One region of the Leuconostoc sp. JNUCC 76 genome, then DNA from elsewhere that is predicted to be linked to it. Evidence: predicted binding sites of a transcription regulator. Region 1 holds the regulator's gene; each other region holds the start of a gene.

Evidence for each region. Region 1 encodes LexA, which represses DNA repair genes until DNA is damaged. Its sites were predicted from a motif close to CNAACANNTGTTNG; they were not measured.
Region 2: the regulator LexA is predicted to act here: its motif matches at 5,763-5,776, upstream of JNUCC76_RS03210 (FtsK/SpoIIIE family DNA translocase).
Region 3: the regulator LexA is predicted to act here: its motif matches at 8,204-8,217, upstream of parE (DNA topoisomerase IV subunit B).

The regions. Positions count from the first base shown of each region.
Region 1 covers NZ_CM132206.1:1,284,503-1,294,950, reverse strand. The annotation lists gene JNUCC76_RS06525 (carbamoyl phosphate synthase small subunit) at 1-329, shown strand, start outside; gene carB (carbamoyl-phosphate synthase large subunit) at 322-3,501, shown strand; gene pyrF (orotidine-5'-phosphate decarboxylase) at 3,546-4,241, shown strand; gene pyrE (orotate phosphoribosyltransferase) at 4,242-4,874, shown strand; gene lexA (transcriptional repressor LexA) at 4,914-5,552, opposite strand; gene JNUCC76_RS06500 (YneF family protein) at 5,801-6,037, shown strand; gene JNUCC76_RS06495 (lysophospholipid acyltransferase family protein) at 6,048-6,686, opposite strand; gene JNUCC76_RS06490 (tRNA1(Val) (adenine(37)-N6)-methyltransferase) at 6,746-7,510, shown strand; gene JNUCC76_RS06485 (GIY-YIG nuclease family protein) at 7,507-7,779, shown strand; gene rpsB (30S ribosomal protein S2) at 7,924-8,700, shown strand; gene tsf (translation elongation factor Ts) at 8,818-9,693, shown strand; gene pyrH (UMP kinase) at 9,840-10,448, shown strand, end outside.
Region 2 covers NZ_CM132206.1:604,323-614,770, reverse strand. The annotation lists gene JNUCC76_RS03220 (amino acid permease) at 1-727, opposite strand, end outside; gene thrS (threonine--tRNA ligase) at 844-2,811, opposite strand; T-box leader at 2,890-3,108, opposite strand; gene JNUCC76_RS03210 (FtsK/SpoIIIE family DNA translocase) at 3,341-5,707, opposite strand; tRNA gene JNUCC76_RS03205 (tRNA-Glu) at 5,863-5,934, opposite strand; gene JNUCC76_RS03200 (tRNA (cytidine(34)-2'-O)-methyltransferase) at 6,007-6,519, opposite strand; gene JNUCC76_RS03195 (AI-2E family transporter) at 6,516-7,670, opposite strand; gene JNUCC76_RS03190 (lactonase family protein) at 7,849-8,877, shown strand; gene JNUCC76_RS03185 (ABC transporter substrate-binding protein/permease) at 8,934-10,406, opposite strand.
Region 3 covers NZ_CM132206.1:1,446,352-1,456,799, reverse strand. The annotation lists gene JNUCC76_RS07370 (carbamoyl phosphate synthase small subunit) at 1-287, shown strand, start outside; gene JNUCC76_RS07365 (carbamoyl phosphate synthase preATP-grasp domain-containing protein) at 268-2,769, shown strand; gene JNUCC76_RS07360 (DUF7671 family protein) at 2,762-3,064, shown strand; gene JNUCC76_RS07355 (multidrug efflux MFS transporter) at 3,085-4,293, opposite strand; gene JNUCC76_RS07350 (RelA/SpoT family protein) at 4,608-6,845, shown strand; gene dtd (D-aminoacyl-tRNA deacylase) at 7,006-7,455, shown strand; gene plsY (glycerol-3-phosphate 1-O-acyltransferase PlsY) at 7,449-8,063, opposite strand; gene parE (DNA topoisomerase IV subunit B) at 8,239-10,302, shown strand; gene parC (DNA topoisomerase IV subunit A) at 10,445-10,448, shown strand, end outside.

The DNA of each region.
Region 1 (10,448 bases):
TCGCTAATGGCGCAGAAACTTACAAAATGAAATTTGGTCATCGTGGCTTTAATCATGCCGTGCGCACGATTTCCAAAGCAAGATTAGACTTTACGTCACAAAATCACGGTTATGCAGTAGAACGAGCAAGCTTAGAGAAAACTAATCTAGTTGTGACACACGAAGAAATTAATGATCAGACTGTTGAAGGTGTTCGTCTAAAAGGCTACAATGCTTTCTCTGTTCAATTCCACCCAGATGCAGCACCTGGTCCACACGATGCTGAGTATTTATTTGATGAATTTTTGGATATGATATCTGATTCAAAGAAGGAGATTACAAATGCCTAAACGTCAAGACATTAGTAAAATATTAGTGATTGGTTCTGGACCAATTGTTATCGGTCAAGCAGCCGAATTTGATTATTCTGGCACACAAGCTGCGCTCTCTTTAAAGGAAGAAGGGTATCATGTTATTTTAGTAAATTCTAATCCGGCAACGATTATGACTGACGCTGAAATTGCTGACAAGGTATACATTGAGCCTTTGTCAATTGACTTCATTGAACGTATTTTACGTAAAGAGCGTCCAGATGCTATTTTGCCAACGCTAGGTGGTCAAACTGGATTAAATATGGCTAAAGACCTTTCCGAAGCGGGAATTTTGGATGAACTCAATATCGAGTTACTTGGAACTAAGCTATCAGCAATCGAAGAGGCCGAAGATCGTGAAGAATTTAAAGCCTTGATGGAACGTTTGAATGAGCCTATTCCAGAGTCCATTATTGCAACTACTTTAGAAGAATCACTTAATTTTGCTGACACACATGGTTACCCAGTAATTGTTCGTCCAGCCTACACTTTAGGTGGTACCGGCGGAGGTATTGCTCAAACGCATAAAGAACTTTCGGAAATTACGGCTAATGGATTAGAACTTTCTCCAGTAACACAAGTGTTGATTGAACGTTCGATTGCAGGTTATAAAGAGATTGAATTTGAAGTAATGCGTGACGCTAATGACAACGCATTGGTTGTTGCTTCAATGGAAAACTTTGACCCAGTTGGTATTCATACTGGAGACTCGATTGTGACTGCTCCAGTTCAAACACTGTCTGATCGTGAAGTTCAAATGATGCGTGATGCTGCATTGAAAATTATTCGTGCTTTGAAAATTGAGGGTGGTGTCAATATTCAAATGGCACTCGATCCTGATTCATATCGATATTATATTATTGAAGTCAACCCACGTGTCAGTCGGTCTTCTGCGTTAGCTTCAAAAGCGACTGGATATCCGATTGCCAAAATGGCTGCAAAAATTGCCGTTGGTTTAACACTTGATGAGATTATCAATCCAGTAACAGGTACTACAAAGGCAGAGTTTGAACCAGCATTAGATTATGTTGTATTTAAAATTCCACGCTGGCCATTTGACAAATTTTCAACAGCTGATCGTCGCCTAGGCACACAAATGAAGGCAACTGGTGAAGTGATGGCTATCGGCCGCAATATGGAAGAAGCTATGTTAAAGGCTGTTCGCTCACTGGAAATTGGAGCTGTTGGTTTAGATGATATAACCTATAAGGATCTTTCAGAGGACGAACTGTTAGCAGCATTAATGCCCGCTCGAGATGATCGTTTGTTTATGATTGCTGATTTATTGCGCCGAGGTGTTTCGATTGAAACTATTCATGATAAAACACTAATCGATGAATTTTTCTTGGATAAAGTATTGCATGTTATCGAAATTGAACAAGATCTTGCCAATCATGTTGGAGATATTGATCAGTTGCAATATGCTAAAAAGAATGGCTTTGCTGACGAAACAATTGCTAAAATCTGGAGCAAGACAGTTGCTGATATTAGAAAACTGCGCAAAGATAAAAAAATTAAACCAGTTTACAAAATGGTTGATACTGTTGCAGCAGAATTTGAATCGGCAACACCGTATTATTATGCAACCTATGAACAGGAAAATGAATCGATTATTAGTACAAAAAAATCGGTACTTGTACTAGGTTCTGGACCGATTCGCATCGGGCAAGGTGTTGAATTTGATTATGCAACTGTTCATGCTGTTAAGGCTATTCAACGGGCTGGATATGAAGCGATTATTATGAATTCAAATCCAGAAACCGTTTCAACGGATTTCTCTATCTCAGATAAATTGTATTTTGAACCACTTACCTTGGAAGATGTTCTCAATGTAATTGATCTAGAGAATCCGGTCGGTGTAGTTGTTCAATTCGGCGGACAAACTGCAATTAATTTAGCTCAACCTTTGATAGACAATGGTGTAAACATTTTGGGAACCTCTGTAGAGGATCTAAATCGTGCCGAAGATCGTGAAGCATTTGATCAGGTCATAAAAGAACTTGCTTTACCACAACCTGTTGGTAAAACAGCAACCACAGTAGACGGTGCATTAGCAGCTGCACAATCTATTGGATATCCCGTATTGATTCGTCCTTCATATGTTTTGGGTGGTCGAGCAATGGAAATTGTTTCTTCTGACGATGAACTCCAGGACTACATGCAGCGTGCGGTCAAGGTTTCAAATGATCATCCGGTATTGATTGATTCGTACTTAGTGGGACAAGAAGCAGAAGTAGACGTTTTGTCAGATGGTGAGACAGCTGTAATCCCAGGTATTATGGAACATATTGAACGGGCAGGGGTCCACTCAGGAGATTCCATGTCAGTTTATCCACCACAATACTTGTCACAAAAGGTTCAAGATGAAATGGTGCAAGCCTCTATTAATTTGGCTAAAGCTATGAATACAATAGGATTGATGAACGTGCAGTTTGTTATCCATGAAAATACTGCATATGTTATCGAAGTAAATCCACGTGCATCACGTACAGTACCTTTCATATCGAAAGTCACGCATCTTCCGCTCGCTCAATTAGCAACAAGAGTTATGTTAGGTGAAAAATTGTCGGAAATGGGATTTGAGACGGGACTTGTTCCTAACGATGATATGGTGCACGTTAAAGCACCAATATTCTCGTTCACAAAGTTGCCCGACGTTGATTCTTTGCTCGGCCCAGAAATGAAGTCTACTGGTGAAGTCATGGGGTCAGATATTAACCTATCCAAGGCGTTGTATAAGGCCTTTATTGCTTCTAACATCAAAGTACCACGTTACGGCAATGTCTTGTTCACAGTTGCTGATGATGACAAAGAAGAGGCGCTCGAATTAGCAAAGAGATTCAATGATTTGGGATTTGCTTTGTTTGCAACTGCCGGTACGGGTGCTTACTTGTCAGACAATGACTTGCCTGTGGAAGTACTCGATAAAATTTCGGAATCAGATAATAATGCAGTTGCAGCACTGCGTCAACAAAAAGTACAGGTTGTTATTAACACAACTCAAGCAGATGACCGTGCTGAAAGCGATGGCCGTTTGATTAGAAATGCTGCAATTGAAAATGCCGTGCCTTTGTTTACTGCCTTAGACACAGTTAGTGCCTTCTTAGAAGTATTAGAGTCGCGCAGTTTTACAGTGAAAGAAATGCACTAAACTTTTTCAAATAAGCTTCGGCTTATGTACATAGGAGGATCATAATGACAGAACAGCCAGTCTTTATTGCTTTGGACTTTCCCGATGCAACCACTACTTGCAAATTTTTGGAGCCTTTTTCAGATCTAGTGGAACAGCCAGCATTGAAAATCGGTATGGAGCTTTTTTATCGTACGGGACCAGAGTTCATCACAGAACTACGTGCATTGGGCTATACGATTTTCTTAGATTTAAAACTTTACGATATTCCAAATACTGTTGGTCGTGCAGTCGCTAATATATCAAAACTAGATGTACAATATTTAACTTTGCATGCAGCTGGAGGGAAAAGAATGTTGGAAGCAGCTGTTGCCAATAAGAGTGACGCATTAAAATTACTTGCAGTGACGCAGCTAACTTCTTTTTCTGAAGCTGAGGTACAAGAGATACAATTAACCACAGCAACTATTGAAGAAAGTGTTGCACATTTGGCTAAGCTTGCTTACTCGGCGGGCATAGACGGGACAATTAGTTCACCTTTGGAGGCTAGTTTAATCAAGTCACACACGAATGACCGATTTTTACGTATTACACCTGGTATTCGTTTAGCTGGTGACGCAGCTGGAGATCAAGTGCGTGTGACTACGCCAGCGGAAGCCAAGAAGTTGAATTCAACTGGATTAGTTGTTGGTCGATCAATTACACAATCAACTAACCCAGTAGCTGCATATCAACGTGTTGTCAATGAATGGAGAAAATAAATGACAGACTATAAACAACAAGTAGCTAATGATTTACTTGAAATTGGTGCCGTAAAATTTTCACCAGAAGAACCTTTCACGTGGGCATCGGGTATAAAGAGTCCAATCTATACAGATAATCGGATGACCATTGGTTTCCCTTCGGTACGTCAAAATATTTATAAGGGGTTGTCTGAATTAATAAAAAAAGAGTATGGTGACGTTGAAATTATTGGTGGCGTGGCTACTGCAGGTATTCCTCATTCAGCTTGGGTAGCTGAAGAATTAAATAAGCCAATGATCTATGTACGTTCAAAACCTAAAGATCACGGGGCAGGTCGTCAAACAGAAGGCGCCTTGGTAAAAAATCGTAAAGTCGTTCTGATTGATGATTTGATATCAACAGGGGGGTCTGTGTTGGCTGCAGTAAATGCGGTACGTAATGAGGGAGCAAGTGTACTTGGCGTTGTTTCTATATTCTCTTATGAATTGCCAGCTGGTCAAAAAAACTTTGATGAAGCAGGACTAACATTTAACTCACTAACAACATACTCACAACTCATTGAAACAGCTGTAAAGCGTGGAGATCTCGATAAATCACAAGTGGAAACCTTACAAAACTGGAAGAAAAATCCAAATTCTTGGCAAGCATAATAAAAAGGCTCATCAGAGATGAGCCTTTTTACTTGGTTTTTAATAAATAGCGTCGCGATATAGTCCGATAACTTTTCCTAAAATAGAGACTTTTTGCAAGATAATTGGTGCCATGCTGTTATTTTCAGGTTGTAAGCGATAATGATCGGCTTCACGGAAAAACCGCTTAACTGTCGCTTCATTGCTATCATTCATAGCGACAACAACATCACCATTATCAGCATTCTCTTGCTTACGTACGATAACTTTGTCCCCATCTAGGATGCCAATGTTAATCATTGAATCACCATGGACATTAAGCATGAATAAATCACCATCAAATTGCATTAAATTATCTGGAATAGGGAAAAATTCGGTTGCTTCTTCTTCCACTGCCAAAATTGGTGTGCCCGCTGTAACCATTCCAAGTACCGGAATTTTTCCGGGTGTTGTTGAAATGCCAAGCATCTCTAAACCAATATCGGTTACTTCAATCGCGCGAGCTCTTGGTTTAGAAGCATCTTTTAAAAGATAACCTTTTTTTACCAGACGTTCGATGTGACCGTGAATAGTTGAAGAAGAAGATAATCCAACAGCTTCACCAATTTCTCGGACAGTTGGTGGGTAACCATTTTCTGATTGTGCTTCATGAATAAATCGAAGCACTTGAATTTGTTTGCTTTCTTGTGTAATTGCCATGATGGGTTTCCTACTTGTTAAATTTACTATCATTAGTATAACGGAAAAACACGAACAAATCAAACGTTTGTTCGTTATTTTTGTCAAAATTCAACCTAATATTAAATAAATAATAAAAATTTGTGTTATTTATTTTTGTAACGAACAAAACGGTTCATATTGAAAACGTTAACTCTGCAAGTTATTATAGCACGCCTTTGCTGGCTGTGCTATAATAACTATCAGACATTTTAGTAAGGAGAATATGCATGATTAGCACATGGCTAGCAATTTTGATTGCAGTGTTAACTTTAGTTATTGGTTTGGTCGGTGGCTTTTTCTTGGCACGTAATTCAATGAAGAATTATCTTGCAAAAAACCCACCTATTTCAGAAGAAATGATGAAATCAATGATGATGTCAATGGGACAAAAACCATCTCAAAAGAAATTGAACCAAATGATGGCTCAAATGAAGCAACAAAGTGCCAACTCACAAAAAAAATAAGCCGAGTGGCTTATTTTTTTTCTAAACGTTTAGGATCTATATATTTCCAAGAAGGATCAACTTCGACATCGAGTTCATCAAAAGCTGTTTGCATCATCTCAGTATACTTGGCGATGTTTTCTTTATTTAAACGATCTTTTCTATCAATAACAATTGGTTCTCCGAAATTAACTGTGGTATTATTACGTTTAAAAAGATGGCTGAACTTAACAGGGCCTTGATAGACAGCTGGTACGATAGTTTTTCCAGCCATTCGTGCAATTAAAATGGAACCTGATTTTAAATCATCACTGTGTCTAGAACCAGAAGGAAACATTATTAAAGAGCGATTGCCATCTTTTAATTCGCGTACAGGAATTTTGATGACGCTTGGGCCAACATTTTCACGATCAACTGGGAATGCGCCGGCTGATTTAATTAACCATGCAAGTGGCTTGAATTTAAATAACTCAATTTTTGCCATGAAAATAAAGTGTTTTGGGTAGGCCGCCACGGCATACCATACTGGATCCCACCAAGTGCGGTGTGGGCCAACTAGCACATAGTTATCGTTTTGGGGTATTCTGTCGCGATTCATGTATTTAATGCGGCCAGTAACTGCCCATATTAAAGCAACAGCAATGCCGCGTAAAAAATCATAGAATTTCATATTTATTTACCTCATAAATTAATCATTTCAATTTTACAGATAAACAGAGAGAAACGCAAATGACACAACCAGTTCTTAAAGCAAATGAACGTATCGATGGCCTTCCATCACAAAACATTAATATTATCCAGAATCCAGACATGTTTTCCTATTCCTTAGATGCAATCTTATTAGCACATTTTGCTGATGTAAAGGGAAAAGGTAAAGGGCTATCTGTAGATTTGGGATCAGGTACTGGCGCAGTTGGCCTTTTTTACGCCCCAAAAGTGTCTGGGGAAATCAAGTTAGTCGAGATACAACCAGAACTAGCTGAAATGGCACAACGTAGCATTGAGCTGAACAATTTACATGAACGTGTTTCAGTCATTCAAGCTGACATGAAAGATATATTTAATGAAATTCAACCTGGATCTGTTGAAACTGTTCTGACTAATCCACCTTATTTCCCATTAAATGAAACTACTAAGACTAATGTTGATAAACATTATGAAATTGCGCGCCACGAGTTGATGATTAACCTACCTGAGTTGGCTCAAATTACCAATAAACTCCTGAAAAATAATGGCAAGGTCTATATGGTACACCGGCCGGAAAGACTAGCAGATATATTCGCAGCATTTGCTGCACGAAAGCTCATGATTAAAAGAGTCCAATTTGTTTATGGAAAGGCGAACCGCGAAGCCAATATGGTTTTAATAGAAGCCATTAAATCTGGCCGACCAGGTGGCGTGCGCATTATGCCGCCCCTCATCGCCTATACTGATAACAATGACTATACCTCAGAGGTTCACGACATCCTCTATGGTAAAGCGTGGCATGAATGAAGTATTATTATTTTTATGTGCTATATACAGCAGATGGTTATTTTTATGGTGGATTCACGGATAACGTACAACGTCGTTTAGCGACACATGAGTCCGGTAAAGGGGCTAAGTTTACTCGGGTAAAAGCGCGACATCCATTAAAGCTGATTTATTATGAAGAATTCCAGACAAAGAGCGAAGCGTTAAAAGCAGAGGCAAATTTTAAGAAATTAACACGAATTAACAAGGAACAGTACTTATTGGCACATCACGTGGTCAAAATTTGGTAATATGCTTGTCAAGGAACCAAAAATAATGTAAAATGAAATATGTTGTGAAAGCAGCAAATACACACGATAAATGAGAACACGTAGGTGCAGAAATGTCAGCGTGAACAACGAATTTGTCGGCGGAAAAACCTAGGAGGCCATAACATGGCAGTTATTTCAATGAAAGAGCTCCTCGAAGCAGGAGTACACTTCGGTCACCAAACACGTCGTTGGGACCCAAAGATGGATGAATATATCTTTACAGAACGTAATGGTATTCACATCATCGACTTACAAAAGACAGTTAAGTTAGTTGATGAAGCTTATAACTTTATTCGTAACGCTTCTACTGATGGAGCTAACGTATTATTCGTTGGTACGAAGAAGCAAGCTTCTGATGCGATTGCTGAAGAAGCAACACGTGCTGGTCAATACTACATCAACCATCGTTGGTTGGGTGGTACATTGACAAACTGGAACACTATTAAGACACGCATCCAACGTTTGAAGGATTTGCAAACAATGGCCGAAGACGGCACATTTGAGCAACTACCTAAAAAAGAAGTTGTTTTGTTGAACAAGCAACGTGAAAAGTTGGAAAAGTTCTTAGGTGGTATTCAAGATATGCCTGGCTTGCCAGATGTATTGTTTGTTGTTGATCCCAAGAAGGAAGAAATTGCCGTCAAGGAAGCAAACATGTTGAATATCCCAGTTGTAGCTATGATCGATACAAATGCTAATCCAGATGTAGTCGATGTTAAGATTCCTGCTAACGATGATGCTATTCGTGCTGTGCGTTTGATCACATCAAAGATTGCCGATGCTGTTATTGAAGGTCGTCAAGGCCAAGATTCAGCACCTGAAGATGCATTCGTTGAAGGTGACGAAAACACTGAATCAATCGAAGAAATTGCTAACATCGTTGAAGAAGGCAATAACTAATTAATTTTATTCTATAAATACCGTTCCTAGCGGACCTGTTCGGGACGCGGAATGGTATTTTAATATGTTATAATAAAAACACACAAACACATTAAACTATTTTAGAGGAGCACTATAATGGCAATTACTGCTGCACAGGTAAAGGAACTACGTGACAAGACATCTGTTGGAATGATGGATGCTAAAAAAGCATTGGTTGAAGCTGATGGCGACCTAGACAAGGCAATTGATTTATTGCGTGAAAAAGGTATGGCAAAGGCTGCAAAAAAGGGTGATCGTGTCGCTGCCGAAGGCATGACAGCTGTTGCCGTTAAGGGTAACCGCGCTGCGATCATTGAATTAAACTCAGAAACTGACTTCGTGGCTGGTAATGCTGAATTTAACGAATTGCTTAATGCAGTTGCCAACACAATCGTTGAATTTGCACCTGCTGACGTTGAAGCTGCTTTGGCACTTGAAGTTCAAGAAGGTCAAACTTTGAACGACAAAATTATCGGAACAACTCAAATTACTGGTGAAAAGATTACTTTGCGTCGTTTCTCAGTAGTAGAAAAGTCAGATTCAGAAAACTTTGGTTCATATTCTCACTTGGCAGGCTCAATTTCAGCTTTGGTTGTTGTTGATGGTGCTTCAGAAGAAGCTGCCAAGGATATCGCAATGCATGTTGCTGCTATTGCACCACAATTTGTATCTGATGATCAAGTACCTGCTGATGTTATTGCTAAGGAAAAGGAAGTGCAATTAGCTTCTGAAGACTTGAATGGTAAGCCTGATAACATTAAGGAACGCATGGTCGAAGGACGTATCAAAAAGTTCTTGGCTGAAATTTCTTTGTTGGATCAACCATTTGTTAAAAACGGCGACCAAACAGTTGCACAATTCATTGCTTCACAAAATGGATCAGTTAAGTCATTTGTTCGTTACCAAGTTGGTGATGGCATTGAAAAGCAAGTCACTGATTTAGCTGAAGAAGTTGCTAAGCAACTTGGTTAATTATTTAAAAATTACTAATTGCCGTTGATTGTTTTATCAATAAAGCTAATTAGTTAAAAAGTGTACTATTATAAATAGTGCACTTTTTTTCGGAAATTTTTAGTATTTTTTGATATACTTGTATAAGCAAATAAAAGAGGTTAAACATGACTGATATTAAGTATAAACGCGTTTTGATGAAACTCTCTGGCGAAGCACTAGCTGGAGAGAAAGGCCAAGGCATTGATCTTGAGACAGTTTCTGCGATTGCCGAAGAGCTGAAAGATGTCCATGACTTGGGTACGCAAATTGCGATTGTTGTTGGTGGTGGTAATTTATGGCGTGGAGAACCAGCATCAAAAATTGGGATGGAACGTTCTCGAGCAGATTACACTGGAATGTTGGGTACAACGATGAATGCGCTTGTTTTACAAGATGCGTTGGAACGTGCTGGAGTCCAAACACGAGTTCAGACAGCCATTACAATGCAGCAAATCGCTGAGCCTTATATACGTGGTCGTGCAATCCGTCATTTAGAAAAGGGACGTATTGTCATTTTTGCAGCAGGAACAGGCTCACCTTATTTCTCAACGGATACAACAGCAGCCTTGCGTGCTAACGAAATTAATGCTGACGCAATTTTAATGGGGAAGAATGGTGTAGATGGTATTTATGATTCAGATCCCAATAAAAATGCTAATGCAGTTAAGTTTACCGAATTAACTCATCTTGATATCTTGAAAAAAGGTTTGAAAGTAATGGATTCCACAGCTAGT
Region 2 (10,448 bases), 680 kb from region 1:
TCTGATTAATTGCTTTAGGTAAAACTGAACGTGGATTTTCTGTTTCTGCTGTTGTCATTCCGATAAATTCCATACCGACAAAGGCAAACATCACCATTTGAAAGGCATTAATAAAATTACCAACACCATTAGGGAAAAATTCAAAATGATTCCAAACATTACTAAATGCAACAGTTCCTACTGGGGTTTTAAATCCAGTTATTGCCATCATAATCCCAGTAACAATTAGTGCTAAAATAGCAACGATTTTAATCATAGCAAACCAAAACTCAGTTTCACCATAAAGTGCTACAGCAATCAAATTTACGCATGTCAATAAAATCAACATCACTATCTGGATTAACCAACTTGGGAGGCTTGGTAGCCAAAATTGGATATACTTCGCGACAGCGGTTAGTTCAGCCATTCCCATAAATACGACGGTTAACCAGTACGACCATCGGGCAAAAAAGCCGGCACGGTTTCCCAAAAACTTGGTAATAAATGTAATAAATGTATGTTGGCTCGGATCAGCATAAAGCAATTCACCTATAGCACGCATCACAACAAACATGAACATTCCAATAACTAAATAAACCAACAGAATAGACGGTCCAGCATAATGAATAGAGTTTCCTGCACCCATGAATAGACCAGTACCAATCGTACCACCAATGGCTATTAACTGAACGTGTCGATTTTGTAAACCTCGTTTGGGAAGATTACTGTCGCCTTTTGAATCGGACATAATATTAAAAATTTTCCTTTCCTATTGCAAAGCACCCTTCGATAATCTCAGGGTGCTTTGCTTTGTACAAATATACCTACAAATGGTATAGTATAATTTCTTTTAACAAGCTATTTTTATTTTGCTGGTTCGGATTCACGTGAATAATTGGCAACATCAGATAAAATCAAGTTTTGGAATTCATTAAATGACATTGTAATTGTTTTTGCTTCACCATATTTACGAACTGTAACTGTATCAGTATCCACTTCTGAATCACCAAGAACCAAAGTATATGGTATTTTATTTGTCTGTGCTTCACGAATGAGGTAGCCCATCTTAGCATCTTTTGTTTCAACATTAGCGCGTAATCCCGCATCTTGCAATTTCTGTTGGACATTATTTGCATAATCTCCGTGAGCACCTAAATTAACAGGAATAATCTGCACTTGTAAAGGAGACAACCATGTTGGGAATGCACCCTTGTACATCTCAATTAAGTAAGCTGTGAAACGTTCCATCGTACCAACAATACCACGATGTAACATCACTGGACGATGATTATCAAGCCCATCACGACCAATATATTTCAAATCAAATCGTTCTGGCAACAAAAAGTCTAATTGAATCGTAGATAATGTTTCTTCATTACCTAAGGCTGTCTTTGTTTGAACGTCTAACTTTGGACCATAAAAGGCAGCTTCACCTTCAGCCTCGAAATAATCAAGACCAAGATCGTCCATTGCTGTTTTCAATTGCTTTTGTGACTTTTCCCACATTTCATCATCATCAAAATACTTTTCTGTATTTTTGGGATCACGATAAGACAGACGGAAACGATAATCTTTAATGTTGAAGTCACGATAAACGCCCATCATCATTGTCAAGATAGACTTAAACTCTTCTTCTAACTTTTCTGGTTCAACGAACGTATGGCCATCATTCAACGTCATCTCACGAACACGTGATAGCCCTGTCAAAGCACCAGACTTTTCATAACGATGCATCATTCCCAATTCAGCAATACGCATTGGTAATTCACGGTATGAACGTGGCTTATGATTAAATACCATGATATGTGATGGGCAATTCATTGGACGTAATTCCAAAAATTCGCCATCCCCCATATCCATTGGTGGAAACATATCTTCACGATAATGCTCCCAGTGACCAGATGTCTTATATAAGTTCAAATTAGACAATACTGGTGTGTAAACGTGCTGGTAACCATTTGACAGCTCTTTATCTGTAATATATCTTTCAACTTGGCGACGGATTGTTGCACCATTTGGCAGCCAAACTGGTAATCCTGAACCAACTTCTTGACTAGTAAAGAATAAATCAAGATCTCGTCCAATGACACGATGATCACGTTCCTTGGCTTCTTCACGACGAGCAATTTCTGCTTCAACGTCAGCTGCTTTCCAAAAGGCTGTTCCATATACTCGTTGCATCATTGGGTTGCTTGAATTTCCACGCCAGTAAGCACCAGCCACTGAAGTAAGCTTGAAATGCTTAATCCAACCTGTTGAGGGCACCAGACCACCCTTATCAAGTTCAATATGATCTCCTTGAACAGCAATTGTAATCTTTTCATCGGCTGGTAAATCGTTGACTAACTCAACTTTATATGGATCATCAGCAAACATTTCTAATGCTTCATCACGTGTGATTTCACGAGAAAGAATAGGTAGATCTTCTTTCACAATTTTGTGCATCATCGCCTCGATTTCAGGGAAATCTTCGATTGATACTTGATTACCAGCCCCATTATCCGTGTCGTAATAGAAGCCATTTTCAATAAAAGGACCAACTCCAAAATGAATGTTAGCAAATTTTGGAATTCGCTTTAATGCTTGTGCTAATAAATGAGATGCTGAGTGACGAAGTAGATCTAATGCTTCGCTATCTGATGTAGTGATTAGTTGAAAATCGCCACTTTCAGTAATAACATCATTCATACCAATATATGAACCATTTATTTTTCCTGACACTGACTTCTTTGCCAATGACTTTGAAATACTTGCAGCAACCTCAATTGGTTTGATGCCCTCATCAAACTTCTTAACAGCGCCGTCTGGAAATGTAAGACTGATTTCTGCCATATTATTTTCCTTTCAAATTCCATCCCAATTTTTTACATTAATAAAACAAAAAACGTCTCTTTAGATCCTTATTCGATCTAAAGGGACGTTTTACCGCGGTACCACCCAAGTTTAAAAACAGGAAAAATTCCTATTTCTCTCAAATGATATATAACGGTATCACCCGGGTAACTTTTCATTTAAAAATACTAAATCACCACTCAAAGGTAGTCTCTTATGTGTGCACTGCCCATTTTCACCAAACATGAGCTCTCTTTAAGTGCATAACATTCGAGTTGTCCTTATCAATGTTTCTGAGAAACATCATAACATTTTTTTTGCTGCGTTGCAATTATTTTTTTAAATCTGCCAATACAATCTTTAGCGCTTCTAATGCCTCGGCATCATGATCTAAAATACCATTATCAAAAACATTTTGTAGCGCAGCAATTTGATTTTTTGTAAGTGCCATTTTTATTATTCTCCTATTTGCTTAATCATTTAATTATACTCAAAAAATATAATCATACTACTGAGTTTGAAACTAATGCTAACTTTCTATTCCAGAACTACCATCTGAAATATTGACGTGTCTTGGCCGTGATCCGTCTGCTGGACCAATGTAACCGCCCGATTCCAAATCATCAATTAATCGTGCGGCTCGATTATAACCAATCCTGAAGCGACGTTGTAACAGTGATGTTGAGGCTTTTTGTTGTTCAATAACAAATTGCAAAGCTTCTTGGAATAACTCATCATCACTATTTCCATCAGCATTTTCGGAGTTATCTTGAGCAATTTCTTCATCTGTAACAGTCATTGCATCGGAATACTGAACCTCTTGTTGCGATTTAACAAATTCAACAATATTAGTCACATCAGTATTACTAATAAATGCACCTTGAACACGTTGTGTCGGCTTACCGGGCGGTGCAAAAATCATATCCCCTTTTCCGAGTAGCTTCTCAGCACCATTACTGTCTAGGATAGTACGTGAATCAATTCCAGAGGCTGTTCTAAAAGCAATTCTACCAGGAATATTACTTTTTATAGTACCGTTAATCACTTTAACATCTGGTCGCTGTGTGGCCAAAATCATGTGAATACCGGCTGCACGAGCTTTAGCACCAAGGCGCGCGATAGAAACTTCAATTTCATTGCCCACCGTACTCATTAAGTCAGCGAATTCATCTACAATGGCGACAATATATGGCATTGGTTGCATAATTGGTTGATCTGTTTCCTTGGCTTCAGCGTTCTGCTTTTCAACCGCCGCATTGTATTCACCAATATTACGTTTTCCAAATTGAGCTAAAAGCTTGTAGCGATTTTCCATCTCGTCAACAACTTTTTGCAAAGACTTCGCTGCTTTGCGTGGCTCCGAAACAACTGGTGTCAACAGGTGTGGGATCCCATTATAAATAGATAGCTCAACAACCTTTGGATCAACCATCATTAATTTAACTTCATTAGGTTTTGCACGCAAAAGGATAGATACAATAATACCATTAAGCCCTACTGATTTTCCAGATCCAGTCGATCCAGCAATAAGCAAATGAGGCATAGCCGATAAGTCTGCCATGATAATATTTCCTGTTACATCTCGGCCAAGTGGCACATTAAGCGGATTATCATCAAATGGCGCATTCTCAATCATGTCCCGGAATCCAACAGTTGCCTGAGTATCATTAGGAACCTCTATACCAACATAGGGTTTACCGGGGATTGGCGCCTCAATTCGTATTGATTTTGCAGCTAATGCCAATGCTAAATCATCCGATAGATTAGCAATTCGATTCACCTTAACGCCTTGCCCTGGTTTTAACTCATATTGCGTTACCGTAGGTCCTAATGAAACACTGGTCACTTCCGCCTCAACACCAAAGCTTTGTAGCGTATCATGAACAAGACGTGATTTGTCAGTTAAACCTTTAAACTCTTTTGTTTGGTCTGTAGGCGCTAATTGCGTCAATAGGTCAGCAGTTGGTAACTGGTAATCCGGATTTTCTTTTTCCAACATATTTGTAGAAACTTCGCTATCACTAACAGAAGTCTTCTCGGCTTGTTTTTTGGGTGACTTTTTTGTTGGTTGGGGTGCTATAGGACCATTCCATTTAATTTCAGGTTCATTGAAATTCTCTTGAGCACTTGGTTCATTGACATCTTTTTCTATTTTAGGGACAGCATCTGACGACAAGCTATTATCTTGGCTCACACCTAATGGATCATCTCCATAATCAGTAATATCTTTCTTGTGTCGATCACGTTTGAAAAACGATTGTCGGGTTGGCTTTTCGTTAGCTCGTTTTTCCTGAATATAGGTAACTCCTTCATGAGCTTTTTCAACGCCTTGCTGAACAATGTCACGAGCCGGAATACGGAAAAAGATTGCAATACCACTGAATAATAAGATTACTGTTACAATCCACGTGCCAATGCTAGACATTAACATAAACAGTAAATGATACAATGCCGCACCGATTATACCACCGCCAACTGGTGTGTTTGCTGATTGATTGACAAAATCTTGACTAATTAACCGCACCACTTCGCCAACGTATCCATCTGCATTTTTTAGTGTGTATTCAAAAAATAACAATGATGAAATTGTCTCAACAGCAATAAACATCATAAAGGCACCGACCCAAAAATGAGTTGCTATTTTGGGTGTTTTTCGAGTAATAAAATAGTATCCTAAAAATAATGTCATAGGTATTAAAATCACAAGATACATGTTTCCAAAGAAAAAACGGAAAATATCAGCGATAAATACCCCTAATATACCAAGCTTAAATATCCCTAGTATACCTAAAACAATACCACCCAAAAAACATAGGTTTTGAACTAAAGGGTTCTTTTTTTTACTATTTTTACCACGTGTTGTACGCCGTCTTTGTGTAGTCTTTCTTGTCGCCAAAGTTCCACCTCTTAGTCAGTTCATTCTAACACTTTATTTTATCATTTTTAAAACACGAACAAACGTTCACATCGAATTCTTAAGCTTTGCTTAACTCTATTTCAAAAATTTAATTTTTAAACACAAAAAAACGCAACCAGAGTTGCGCTTTTTAGTAGCTCGTGAGAGAATCGAACTCTCGATTCCGCCGTGAAAGGGCAGCGTCTTAGCCACTTGACCAACGAGCCATGGTCAATAGTTGTTCGTTGTAACGAAACAACTATATTAGTTTATCAGGGAAATTTATATCTGTCAACCGTTTATTTCAGTTTATCTTGCTCATATGTGTGAGTTGTTTCTAAATTTGAAAAAGATTGCTGGCGCAATGCTTCATAAAGTACAATTGCGACAGTATTCGATAAATTCAACGAACGAACATGTGAATCATCTTGTGGGATACGAATAGCTTTCTCTGGATTTTGACGCATAAATACTTCTGGTAGCCCTGTGGTTTCTTTCCCAAACAAGAAGTAGTTGTCAGTATCATCTTGTGCGTAATTAGGCTGTGTGTAGTCTTGATTAGCAAATTTGGAAACCAAGTATAAGTTGTCTTTTTCTGTTAAAGTGTCTAGAAAATCAGGTAAGCTTGGGTGTTTCACCAACTTTACATGATCCCAATAATCTAACCCAGCACGTTTAACGTGTTTGTCATCCAGTTCAAACCCCAACGGTTCTATTAAATGTAAAACTGCATCTGTCCCAGCAGTCGTACGAGCAATATTCCCCGTATTAGCAGGCATTAAAGGTTCAAATAAAACAATGTGATTCGTCATTTTTCAGCTACTTCCTCTACTTCAAATAAATCTGAGTTTGCACGCCACCAATCATAGATGTGCGTAACAAATACTTTAGCTACTGCATACGATGGCACCGCCAACACAATACCTAATACACCAAAAATATGTCCGCTGCTCAATAACACAACGATAACAGTAACAGGGTGAATTGATAACGCCTCCCCGAGAATTTTTGGTGAAATAACGTGTGCTTCAATTGGTTGTTCAAAAGCTAGCACGATAATAGCTAATATTAGCATTTTTGGACCACCAGCAATCAGCGCTACTATGAAAACTGGTACTTGCGCAATAATTGATCCAACATACGGGATTAAGTTAAAGAAACCTGCCATCAGCGCTAATAATATGCCGTACGGTAAACCAATAACGGTATACCCTATGGAAAACATAATCATTACAGCGAGTGCAACGCCAAGTTGTCCACGAATATATTGAGCGATTTGCTTACTAATTTCTGTTAATAAATAGCGTACTGATAATTGTGAGTTATTTGGAAACTTACTAGAAACAAATGACGAAAATTTGTGTCCATCTAACAGCATATAATAAAGAATAAACGGTGTTGAAACAATTGTCACACCAATTGATGTAAGGATTGATGCAAATGAACTGATACCTGCAACCCCGCTCGTCAAATACTTTTTGCTCCAATCTAATACATTCTGATTAAGATCAGAATTCGTATGATTCAAATAATCTCTGATAAATTTAAATTGTTCACTGGCAAAAGTCTCATTAATAAAAGCTTCGCTGGTTTTCCAGTAATTTGGCCAGTTATCGATAAATTGAATGACTTGATTGCGCAATACCATGACAATAGCAGCAATGGCTACTCCAATGATAGCTAATAAGACAATCAAGACCACACCAATCGATAAATTTCTTGGTAAATGCACGTATTTTTCCAGAAGACCGACAATCGGGCTCAGCAAATAATACAACACACCGCTTATTATTATTGGTGCACCGACGGCTGTAAATAATGCACGAATTGGTTCAAACAAAAAACGTACTTGCCAAGCCAAAAAAATGATTAGCAAAACTAATAAAATTACAATCAGACCATTTAACAAGTCATTGCCAGAAAACCAACGACTATACCATGACTGTTGCTCTGGTTTTTTCATAAAAACTCCCCTTCTCATGCTATACAATTGTAATTATTTTACCATAGAATTATGAATGGCTGTTACTTTGCAATATTTTTACGATGATGTGATAATTAACTAAGGCTAAAAATTCTATTTGTGTAAATGCTTACATACAAGTATAATTAAAACAGACATTCAAAGGAGCTACTATATAATGGCAGTCTATAAAATTCTATTTGGTACGTATACAAAGCACGTTTCAAAAGGTATATATGAAGCTGAGCTTGATACAGAAAAAAAATTATTACAAAACTCCACATTCGTTGGTGGTTTGACAAATCCAACTTATTTGGCAATATCAAAAGCCAACAAAGTCTATGCGGTTGAGAACCGTGATGGTCAAGGTGGTGTTGTTACATTTGATAATTCCGTTCGACCCCTTGCTGAGATTGATGCACAATTAAGTGAAGGTTCAGCGCCGGCATATATTGGTGTTGATGAAGATCGTCAATTTGTTTATGCAGGTTATTATCACCGTGGAACTGTTGAAGTTTACCGAATTAACGATGATGGTAATTTGACATTAACCGATACTTGGCAAAATGAAGGATCAGGTCCGCGTCCTGAACAAGGATCTTCACATATTCACTTTAGCAATTTAACGCCTGACAACCGTTTAGTTGCAGTTGATTTAGGTACAGATGAAGTTATTACTTTTGACGTATCAGACAATGGCAAGTTAGCGGAAGCTGCTCGTTTCAAAGCAGAAGATGGCTTTGGGCCTCGTCACATTCGGTTCTCGCCAGATGGTCAGTATGCTTACCTCCTCGGTGAATTATCAAGTCTACTCAGTGTTTTGAAATACAACAGTGAAGATGGTTCTTTTGAACACGTCCAGACAGCACCAACTATACCATCAGATTGGACAGCACATAACGGAGCTGCTGCAATCCGCATCAGTAAAGATGGTCGCTTCATATATGTTTCAAATCGTTGTAATAACTCAGTCGCAGTCTTCAAAACAACTAATCTTGGATCTGAAATTGAACGTATTCAATTAATCAGTACTGAAGGAGAATTCCCAAGAGACATGAATTGGGACAAATCTGAACAATTCTTAGTAGTTGCTAATCAAGATACCGATAACGTGTCATTGTACGCTCGTAATGACGAGTCCGGCGAATTATCACTACTCCAAAAAGACTTCACAGTTCCAGAAGGTGTTCGCGTATTATTTGAATAACAAAAAAAGGATGCATCATTGACAGATGCGTCCTTTTTTACTTGCATTAAATTAAATTATCGTGAACTACGATTCATACGTTTTTCGGCGTAACCCAATGAGCGACTAATTCCAAACGTCAAAACGAAATAAATCAATGATGCAATAACTAATGGGAAAAATGGTTTGAAACTAGCCCCTTGAACGACACCAGTTTGGAACATCAATTCACCAACACCAATAACAGAAACAACTGAACCTTCTTTAATAATTGTCACAAATTCATTACCCAGAGCAGGTAAAATGTTTTTAACCGCTTGTGGTAATATGACATATCGCATTGTCTTGCCTTTTGACAAGCCAAGTGAACGCGATGCCTCCGTTTGTCCAAAATCAACAGAGTTGATTCCTGAACGAATGATTTCAGCAACATAAGCGGCTGAATTAAGTCCCATTGCCAGAGCACCGGCAGCAAAAGCTGATAAGTTCAATCCAATCACTTGCGTACCGAAAAACACCATAAACGCTTGTACTAGCAACGGCGTGCCACGAACATACTCAACATAAATATTACCAATAATTCTCAAAATGGCATTGGGAGACAACTTGAATAAGGCAAAGACTGTGCCAAGCACGATACCCAAAACTACCGCCACTGCAGCTAAGGCAAGCGTCAACAATGTCCCCTTAACAAACAGATTACCATATTTAGCCCAGAAGCTTTGATCGGCAAACATTAGCTTATTAGCTCTTTTTTGATAAGCTTCTAATTCGCCTGACTTAATGATGTTACCAAGTGACTTGTTAATTTTGGCTTTCAGGACTGGAGAATTTTTAGGCATCGCGATTGAAACTGCCCCTTCTCCAGACGAAGGCTTTGGATAAATAATTTTAAAGGCTTTATTTTGTTGTGTATAAGCCTTAGATATTGGCTCATTAAGGACAATTCCAGCAATTTTACCAGTGGATAATTGTGCAACCAAATCAGGAACTTTTTGAAGACTGACTATTGTTGATCCACTCATACTTTCTTGAGCATAAGTTTCTTGGGTAGTTTGTTTTTGTACACCAATTTTCTTACCAGAAAAAGAGTTTAAGTTGCCACTATATTTAGAGGCATCTTTTTTCAAAACCATCACAGTCTGTAAAGGCTTCATGTATGAGTTTGAAAAATCAACTACTTTTTCTCGTTCTGATGTGGCATTGATACCCGAAATAATGACATCAATTTTACCGGTTTGCAAGGCACCGATTAAACCATCAAATCCCATTTCCTTAATGACAGGCTTAACACCAAGATCCTTAGCAATTTTTTTAGCCATCTCAACATCAAAACCAACAATTTGGTCACGTCCGTCGACCGTAGCATGGAACTCAAATGGTGCATAATCTGCTGACAGACCGATTACTAACGTACCCTTTTTCTTGATTTTAGTTAGAGCCGGATCCGTAGTCGCAGCATCAGCATGAGTTGGCAAAACTGCTAACAATGGCAATAACATTGTAATCGTCATTATCACGATTGATACTTTTTTTAATATACTATTCATTTAATTTCTCCTCATGTGAAACAACATTACTAATTTTACCTT
Region 3 (10,448 bases), 160 kb from region 1:
AACATCACGGCATGAACCATCCTATTCAAGAAATTATTTCTAGGCAAATTTTTTATGCAATGCAGGGCCAAGGGTACGCGGTTGACGAAGCGTTACTTGATCACAAGAAATTGTTTGTTACCTATCGTGATTTAGTAGATGGTGCTGTACAAGGATTGCGTCACCGTGATTATCCAGCTTTTAGTGTACAGTTTTTCCCAGATTCAGCTCCAGGACCATATGAAGCGACAGCAGTATTTGCAGATTTTTTTGAAACGGTAGAAGATTATGTCGAACATCACAGCTAAAAATATTTTATTCATTGGTGCGGGATCAAATGATTTTGGTCTTGAATCGGAGCATGATGCATCTATTTATCAGGTCATGCCTGAATTAAAGGGACATGGCATCAATGTCTTTCTAATTGACGAAAACCCTTACGCATTGTCCCTAGAAAGTTTAGCGGCTGAAACGATTTGGAAACCTTTGACAGTTGAAAACGTTAAACAGGTTATTAAGCATAACCATATTGACACTGTGCTACCACTTTTTGGTGGCGTGCGCGCGGTCAGGTTATGGGCAGATGTTGTGCAGTCATGGGAGCATGGGGATGGTTTAGTACCTCAAACTCTTGGATTAAGCATTGATATGTTACTACGGATTAATAATCTTGCTGATTTTACGAAATTTATGGCAGAAGCGGGTTTACCAGTTATCACAAGCCATGTTGTCAAAGCGCAAGATGATGCAAACGAATTGTTACGTGAGCTTCAGGTACCATTAATGATTAGATCTTTGCATCCAAAAAGCACTAATACACGTCAGATGGTTGAACGGTTAGATGAATTTGAAGAAGCAATTGATAATGCCAAAACACAGTCAATGACGCAAGAAATCATTATTTCTAAAGCCATAAATGGATTGAAAGAAATTGGAATGGAAGTGTTACGAGATTTTCGCGGGAACAAGATGAAAATCGGTGCCAGTGAGGACATGGATCCAATTGGCATTCATACTGCTGATTCGTTAAGTGTGTCGCCGACATTAACGATTCAAGACCAAATTTTGGAAAAAATGAGAATGTATGCTTTCCAAGTTGCTGATTTATTAGAACTACAAGGTGTAATGCACGTTCAATTTGCTTTTGACGATACGACTGGTGCAATTTATATTATTAAGGTTTCACCCTATATCGATCAAATGTCCAGTCGTATGGCGCTTGTAACTGGATATCCAGTAATGCTAGTAGCCATTAACTTGGCGATGGGTATTGCGTTAGAAGACATTGTGCTTTCACACGATTTTGGTCAAAAAATGGCTATGATGGAACCGATGATGGATCATATCACGGTAAAGTTGCCAATTTTTCCCTTCGGTGAGTTAGAAGAGTCCAATGTTTCAGTGAATAGACAGCTGAATAGTATACAAAAATCTGTTGGCTCGACGATTGGATTTGGGCGTACATTCATTGAGGCGCTAGAAAAAGCCATTCGCTCAGCACATTTTAACAATGCCACATTTTCACCAACAAATATGGCACATGTTAGTGATGACGCATTAATTCAGCAGCTGATTCATCCTGAAGATAATCGTGTGTTACTACTCATTGAAGCCATTAAACGTGGTTACGAAATTGATGAATTAGCTGAATTGACTAATATTGATGAATTTTACTTTTACCAATTAGGACACTTATTACAATTAGAACTAGACATTGAAAAAGATGTTGACAGTATCGTATCATTGCGACGTGGTAAAAGGTATGGCTTGTCAGATGGATTGATTGCTCTTTTTTGGGATACAGATTTTAAAATTATTCGGGCTCTAACAAAGGAGCACAACATTGAACCAACTTATAAAGCTTTAGAACCATCGGCTGGTGAGTTTCCAGAGAATGCACGTCAATATTACTCGACTTACGAAGAAGAAAATGAATCTGAACAAGTAAGTGATAATACTGTTCTGGTCATCGGTAGTGGGGCCTTTAGATTAGGGGATGCTGCATCTGGTGGTTATGCGACAACCGTTGTTTTATCTGAACTACGACGCTTACAATACCATACTGTGATTATGAATAATAACGCTAGTGATGCAACGCTGATGCAAAATTTGGCTGATAAGCAATATTTAGAGCCATTGGAAATTTCAGACGTCATGAAGGTTGTTGAACTTGAAAATCCGATAGCCATAATTGTTCCAGGAAATCGACGTAAGTTAATTACGGCATTACGCGAACTCAATCAGAACGTGTTGATTTTGCCAAAGGAAAAGCATACACCAAGTGGACCGGAAACAACACAAACTGAATTTGCCCTAAACGTATTTTCTGATGGACATCGAGTTTATCCAATTAACATCACTCAACATATGGTTGGTGAAATGCGAATTGTGCCACAAATTGTTGATTTGCCAAAAGAGCTAACGCAAACACATCTGGAAAATCCAGGCGTGTACCAGGTAATTTGGTGCCAAAATGGTAATGATTGGGTAGAACATGTCGAAGTCTCAAACATCAGTTATGATACATGGTTACGTCCTATGCCATTTGGACAAGTTGCCTTTATAAGCAAAGTAATGCAGGTTCAGTGGCTACGTATGACAGTTCGATCATTGTTAGATCGGATGACGGAGCAAGATAGAAAGTTATTGGATAATGTTAATAAATTGACACTACAAACAGATGTCCGCTTAGTGGCTTCCAATATTGATTATGAGCTCCACTTGCAACCCACGGAGCCTATTGACGGTACAAGATTTGAATTAGGAGTGGGCATCAAATATTATGAGTAAAGACAAATATGAAACACATTTGTTTACAGGTATTGTAGTTGAGCAGGATTTGTCTGGAAACTATGTTCCTAAAGATGGCGCGACTTTGCACAGGTGGCGAACTGGAAAACATACAAAGGGAAAGTACAAACATATTGGGCAAGTATTTTTGACAGAAAATAATCAAAGTATTGCTGTGCTAACACAAGAAAAATTATCTTTTAATAAGCGCCACGATTATGTGCCATTACAAAGATGGACCGAAGCAACTGTTGACTTGAACAAACTTGAAGCATACAAAAAGGATGAATCATAAAGTTCATCCTTTTTGTATGCTTATTTTCTCAAAGATTTGGTGTTAAAGTTAAACAAGATAGCATTTAATACAATTAGCAAAGCACTGAAAATAAAAATACCTCGATAATCAAATACACTGGCTACTAAGGCACCAAACATTGGGCCCATGACACTTCCGATTGATTGGAAACTTTGATTATAGCTGAAGATTCGTCCAGTCATTGCTGAGGGGGAATTTTTAGATAGTAAGGTTTGCACAGCTGGCAACATGGTAGCATCACTAATACCAATAATAAATCGAAATACCATTAGCATGAAGACACTTGTCACAAATGCTGTTGGAACTAATGCAGCGATAGCAATACAAAAACCAATTTTTATCATTCTGTGTGTACCCACGCGGTCACCAATTTTTCCAAACTGTGGCGCTGCAAAAACTGTTGCAATACCAGGCATTGCTGCAACAACACCAGCAAGAAAGGTAGTGTTGTTACTGTTGTTTGTTAACTCACGGACAAATAGACTGATGATGGGATTGATGGAGGTATTGACAGTTTGCACTAACATTGTAGTAATAAATAGCCCAAAAATTAGTTGTTTGTTGGGTAGTGCGTGCCAGAGATCAGCTGTTGAAGTTGGATTTGAATCAGATGGGGCTTCGTGAGGTTCTTCTTTAACAAAAAACATGGTCAGTATGAATACCAAAAATAAAATGATACCGGTGATATGAAAAGACATCCGATATGAAACGACTGAAGCTAAAGTACCACCAAATAGTGGACCAAGTAAATTACCAGCTGTCATACCAGTTACCAAGATGCCAAGTGCATGACCGGCGTGTTCTTTCGGGGTTTGTGTGGCAATTAGGGCATTCGAATTGGAAATATAACCACCCGTGGCACCTTGAAGGGCACGAAGAATGAATAATTGCCAAACATTGGTGACATATCCCATTAAAAATAGGATAATCGCCATGCCGAGCGCAGCACGAAGCATCATTAATTTGCGGCCTTTTCTATCGGCGAGCTTTCCCCATAAGGGGGACACAATCGCCATAACTAAAAATGAAACAGAGAAAATTGCCCCAGAATAAAATGTTAGCTGATTTTTACTAAAATGGCCTAAGGTGTCAATGTATAAAGAAAGGAATGGCATGACTTCACTCAGAGCGATTCCTGTCATAAACACACCAAACCAAAGGACCAATACGTTACGTTTCCAAAGAGAATTTTCTTGATTTTTTGGCATGACTAGTCACGTTATCTCCCTATTTTTAAATAATTAAACAAGTAAAGTTTATTATTTAATTTTAGCGCTTATGACCCACTTGTGCACAAATTTAAACGTGGCTTGTGAAAAAATTAAATTTTGCTTATAATGAGAGTACGCATTGTAAAGCGTTAATAAGGTGCAAATCGCTTTGATAAGTGATTTTGTACTCTCCGGAATCCATGAAGGGAATTGTGTGCGGCATCTTTGAAATCAGTGGATACAGCTTCCTAAGACAGTAGTGTATCAAGCACTGAAACATCGATAAATGGTCACACATTATACGCTAAAATATGGCAAAGACAAAGCATTATACAGGACCGGAAGTCCTTGAGATGGTCGGACAATACATGTCTGAATCAGATACAAAAAATGTTAAAAAAGCCTACGAATGGGCGTCAGAGTTGCACAAGGAGCAGAAGCGTAAGTCTGGGGAACCATATATTATTCATCCAATTCAAGTTGCTGGTATTTTGGCAGAACTGAAGATGGATACGGCAACGGTTATTTCAGGCTATCTTCATGATGTTGTTGAGGATACGACGGCTACGTTACAGGATGTTCGAGATAATTTTGGAGAAACAATTGCCCAAATTATTGATGGTGTAACAAAAATTAGTAAAATTCAATATCAAAGTTCACAAGAACAGCTTGCAGAAAACCATCGCAAGTTGCTTTTAGCTATGTCAAAAGACATACGTGTGATTATTGTTAAGTTAGCCGACCGTTTGCACAATATGCGTACTTTAGGCGCTTTACGTGAAGAAAAACAAAAGCGCATTGCAAAAGAAACATTGGAAATCTACGCGCCACTGGCTGACCGCCTTGGTATTAGTACGATTAAGTGGGAACTTGAAGACTTATCGTTAAGTTATATTGATCCCGAGCAATATTATCATATTGCTTCACTGATGAATATGAAGCGCGAAGAACGAATTAGCTACGTACAGGAAGCAGTTGACCAGATTAATGGTGCGATAAAAGATCTTGAATTAAGTCATGTTGATGTGTATGGTCGTCCAAAGCATATTTATTCAATTTATCGAAAAATGGTGGATAAACATAAGGCTTTTGAAGAAATTTATGATTTGTTGGCTGTTCGCGTATTAACGAATTCGATTCCGGACACTTATGCTGTATTAGGAGCAATACATTCAAAATGGACACCGATTCCTGGCCGTTTTAAAGATTATATTGCTTTGCCAAAAGCGAACGGATATCAAAGCTTACATACTACAGTTATTGGTCCTGACGGACGTCCATTGGAAGTGCAAATTCGTACGCATCATATGCATGAAGTGGCTGAATATGGAGTGGCTGCACATTGGGCATATAAAAAAAATCGGGGCTCAAATAAAGAGGCAAATGTTGATGATAACAGTCAGCAAGCTTTAAATGTCATCCAAGGCATATTAGAACTGCAAGAAAATGCCAAAAATGCCGAAGACTTTATGGATGGTGTAACGGGAGATTTGTTTTCTGATCGTGTTTATGCGTTTACACCTCGTGGTGATGTGTTCGAACTGGCTAAAGGTGCTGGACCATTGGATATGGCGTTTTCAATCCATACAAATATCGGGATTAAAACAACGGGTGCAAAAATAAATGGTCGAATTGTACCACTGGATTATAAAATAAAAACTGGTGATATTATAGAAATTATCACTTCTGCTAATGCTAAACCAAGCCGTGACTGGTTAGAGATTGTTTCAACACGCCGAGCACGAAACAAAATTAAGCAGTATTTTAAGCAGTTGGATAGGGAAGACAACATCACAGCAGCACGTGAATTGTTATCAAAAAATTTGAGAGACAATAATTTCAATCCTTCTGATATTCTGACGCCAGAAAATATTCAAGAAACCGCAGATAAGATGCATTATCATACGCCAGATGATATGTTGGCAGCAATAGGCTTTGGCGATATTGCTGTACCTGGTGTGGTTAATAAATTAACCGAAAAAATACGTGAGGCTAATGAAGAAGCTGCTACAGCAGAATTGCAACGTGAAATGCTGGAGGAAGGCCACGAAATTACTCGTGACGAAACAGCTTTCACCAAACGACAAAAATCAACGGCTGATGACATTGTTATTGCAGGAGTGGATAATTTATTAGTACGTTTAGGTCGATGTTGTACGCCAGTTCCAGGAGACGATGTTAAAGGTTATATCACAAAAGGACGTGGTATTTCTGTTCATCGTGTGGGGTGCCCAAATATTCGAGCTGCTCAGCTTCAAGGACAACGTCTTGTGGATGTACAGTGGGAAGATGAAAATGGGTCAAAACCTAATTATGATGCTGATTTGACTGTGCATGGTGAAAATCGCGGTGGATTGCTAAACGATGTACTTCGTAGTGTTAATGGACGAACTCGCTATGTTAATTCTGTTAACGGTCATGTGACAAAAAACGGAATGGCGCAAGTTTCTCTATCAATTGGTGTCAAAAATTCAGAACAGCTGACAGCAATTATGGATTCTCTAAACAACCTACCAGCAGTATACGATGTGGAACGTACATTTCATTAAGATATGTCAAAATATATTGGTAAGCCTCAAGTGAAAAATTTTGAGGCTTTTTATGATAAAAATTGTGTTAAAAACTGAAAGACGTTTGAAAGTCCTTGATAGGATATCGTTTTTCACGTATGATGTTAGCAAATAAATGTATTTTTAGAATGGAGATAGCATGAAAGTTGTATTGCAACGCGTAAGCAAAGCTAGTGTTAAAATTGACGACCAAGTAAAAGGAGCAATTAACAAAGGATATTTATTGTTAGTTGGCGTTGCTGATGGTGACGAGCAAGTAGATATAGATTATTTAGTTCGGAAAATACATAATTTAAGAATTTTTGAAGATGAAAGTGGCCGCATGAATCTTAGTATCGAAGATGTTTCGGGTGCTATTTTATCTATCTCACAGTTTACGTTGTTTGCTGATACTAAAAAGGGAAATCGTCCAAGTTTTACCAAAGCAGGGGCACCAGAATTTGCGACTGTTTTGTATGACCAATTCAATGCGGCATTAAGAAAAAGTGGATTACAGGTTGAAACTGGAGAATTTGGAGCAGATATGCAAGTTAGCTTAACAAACGATGGACCGGTGACAATTTTATTTGACACAAAAAGCGCTCAATGAGCGCTTTTCTTGTGGTTATAATACCAGCCAAATGGTATAGTACTTTCTGTACCATTTCTGATTCGGGAAATATTTGTACGATGGCGGTAGAAAACAAAAATGGTCAATATGCTAGCAACTATCGTTAGTATCCAATCATGATAGTATAGTGATATTAGGACGGCACATGAGAAACTGATCATAGAGCTCAGAGATACCATTGAACTGATTGATAATAAAATAATGAAAATACTAATAATGATGATGAAGAATATGGGATTATATGCAAGTAATACACCAGCTGAGGTAGCAACTGCTTTACCACCTTTAAAGCCAATCCAGATAGAGAACGTGTGTCCCAGTATAGCACCAATACCCACTAACATTGGATTAATGCTACTATGGAATAATAAGGGAAGCAAACCTGCTGCCGTACCTTTAAGCATATCAAGTGCTAGCACAGTTATGCCAGCTCGAATACCTAAAACACGGAATGAATTGGTGGTACCAATGTTACCTGATCCCTCATCGCGAATATCTTTATGGTAAAATATTTTACCTACCCAAAATCCTGGTACCAGAGATCCAATCAAGTAAGAGAGTACAAACATTAATATAGTAGTAAACATAAAAACCCCTTTAATATAAAAGTAAGTACAAGTTTACCATATATTTAAGTAGTATATGGCATAACTTATTGAAAATAAAATATTGACACTTGTCAGAAACAAGATTTTCATCTATGATAAAATAGATTGACATTAGCGCACGAACACTGGTTCGTGTATCGAAGGATAGATTAATATGCCAGAAAAAAATCATTATGATTCAGATTCAATAAAAATTTTAGAAGGACTTGAGGCCGTTCGTAAACGTCCAGGAATGTATATCGGTTCAACAGATGGCCGTGGTTTGCACCACTTAGTCTATGAAATCGTTGACAATGCTGTCGATGAAGCGCTTGGTGGCTATGGAAATGAAATTCGCGTTACGATACATGATAACAACGCCATCACTGTACAAGACTTTGGTCGCGGGATGCCAATTGGTATGCATGAGTCTGGTAAACCTACACCAGAAGTTATTTTAACAGTTTTACATGCCGGCGGAAAGTTTGGGCAAGGTGGCTATGCGACTTCAGGTGGGTTACACGGTGTTGGCTCTTCTGTTGTTAATGCATTGTCGGAGAGTTTAACGGTAACCATTGTTCGCGAAGGTCATAAGTGGCAAGAAGAATTCGTGAATGGTGGTAATCCAGTTGGTACCTTACGAGATTTAGGTAAAACTAAGGAACCAACAGGGACAACGGTTACTTTCAAGCCAGATGCGACAATTTTTAGTGCTACAGTGTATAAATTTGATATTTTAGCAGAACGTTTGCGTGAATCGTCATTCTTGATGAGTGGTGTTAAATTTACGTTAACCGACGAAAGAGTTGATCCAATTCGTGTTGAAGAATATCATTATGAAAAAGGTCTTGAAGCATTTGTTGGTTTTCTGAACGAAGACAAAGAAACTATCGGACCAGTTATGACCTTTGAGGGTGAACAAGAGGGTATTGTTGTTGATGTTGCAGCGCAGTACAATGATGGTTACTCTGAAACACTTCTTTCATTTGTTAACAATGTCCGTACACAGGATGGTGGAACCCACGAAGTTGGTTTCCGAACTGCGTGGACAAAGGCTTTTAATGAATATGCACGAAAAGTGAACTTACTAAAAGATAAAGATAAAAACTTAGAAGGTACGGATGTCCGTGAAGGATTATCAGCTGTTATTTCATTGCGTGTTCCAGAACAGTTTTTGCAGTTTGAGGGACAGACAAAAGATAAATTAGGAACGCCAGAGGCACGTGGTATTGTTGACTCTGTTGTTAATGAAACTCTTGGACGCTTCTTAATGGAAAATGGTGACTTCGGACAAAATTTAATCCGTAAGGCACTTCGCGCTCGAGAAGCTCGAGAAGCCGCCCGTCGCGCTCGTGACGAAAGTCGCACTGGTAAAACTAAAGGGGCGAAAGATCGTTTGCTTTCCGGTAAGTTAGCACCTGCCCAGTCTAAAAATGCTGATAAAAATGAACTCTTTTTAGTCGAGGGTGATTCAGCTGGGGGCTCTGCAAAGCAAGGCCGTGACCGTAAATTCCAAGCCATTTTGCCACTACGTGGAAAAGTACTAAACACTGAAAAAGCTAAGTTAGCAGATATTTTAAAAAATGAAGAAATATCAACATTAATTTATGCTATTGGTGGCGGTGTTGGAACTGATTTTAAAGTTGAAGATGCGTCATTTAACAAAATTATTATTATGACAGATGCCGATGATGATGGCGCGCACATTCAAACCTTACTACTAACATTCTTTTATAAGTACATGCGGCCATTAATTGAAGCTGGACGTGTCTACATAGCCTTACCACCATTATACCGCGTCAAGTACTCTTCCAAGAAAATGGAAGACCAATTTGCTTGGACTAATGCTGAGTTAGAATCAATTACGAGTCAGAGTGATGCGCGTTATGAATTAACACGTTTCAAGGGACTTGGTGAGATGAATGCGCCATTGTTATGGGAAACAACAATGGACCCTGAATCAAGAACATTAATACGTGTTAAAATTGATGACGCTGTGTTAGCTGAAAAACGTGTCACTACGTTGATGGGTGATAAAGTTGATCCGCGACGTGAATGGATTGAAGCCAATGTTCACTTTACATTGGATGAAGCCGGGTCAATTCTGGACACAGTTGATGGGGATGACACAAAGTCTAGTCATGTTTTTGAAAAAGCGCGCAATCATGAAACAGGTACAAAGTTTAAAGAACAAAAAAGTGTACCAGTCATTAAGACTTGGCAGAATGGTGACGATTGATTTCACTTGTCACTAGATAAAAACAGCTAACCATTCAAATTATGGTTAGGTTATTACTTAATATTTAAAATTAAACTTTTTATGACATTTATTTGTAATTAGTAATTTTATAGATGTTTTAATCAAGGAGAACCGCACTTAGATGG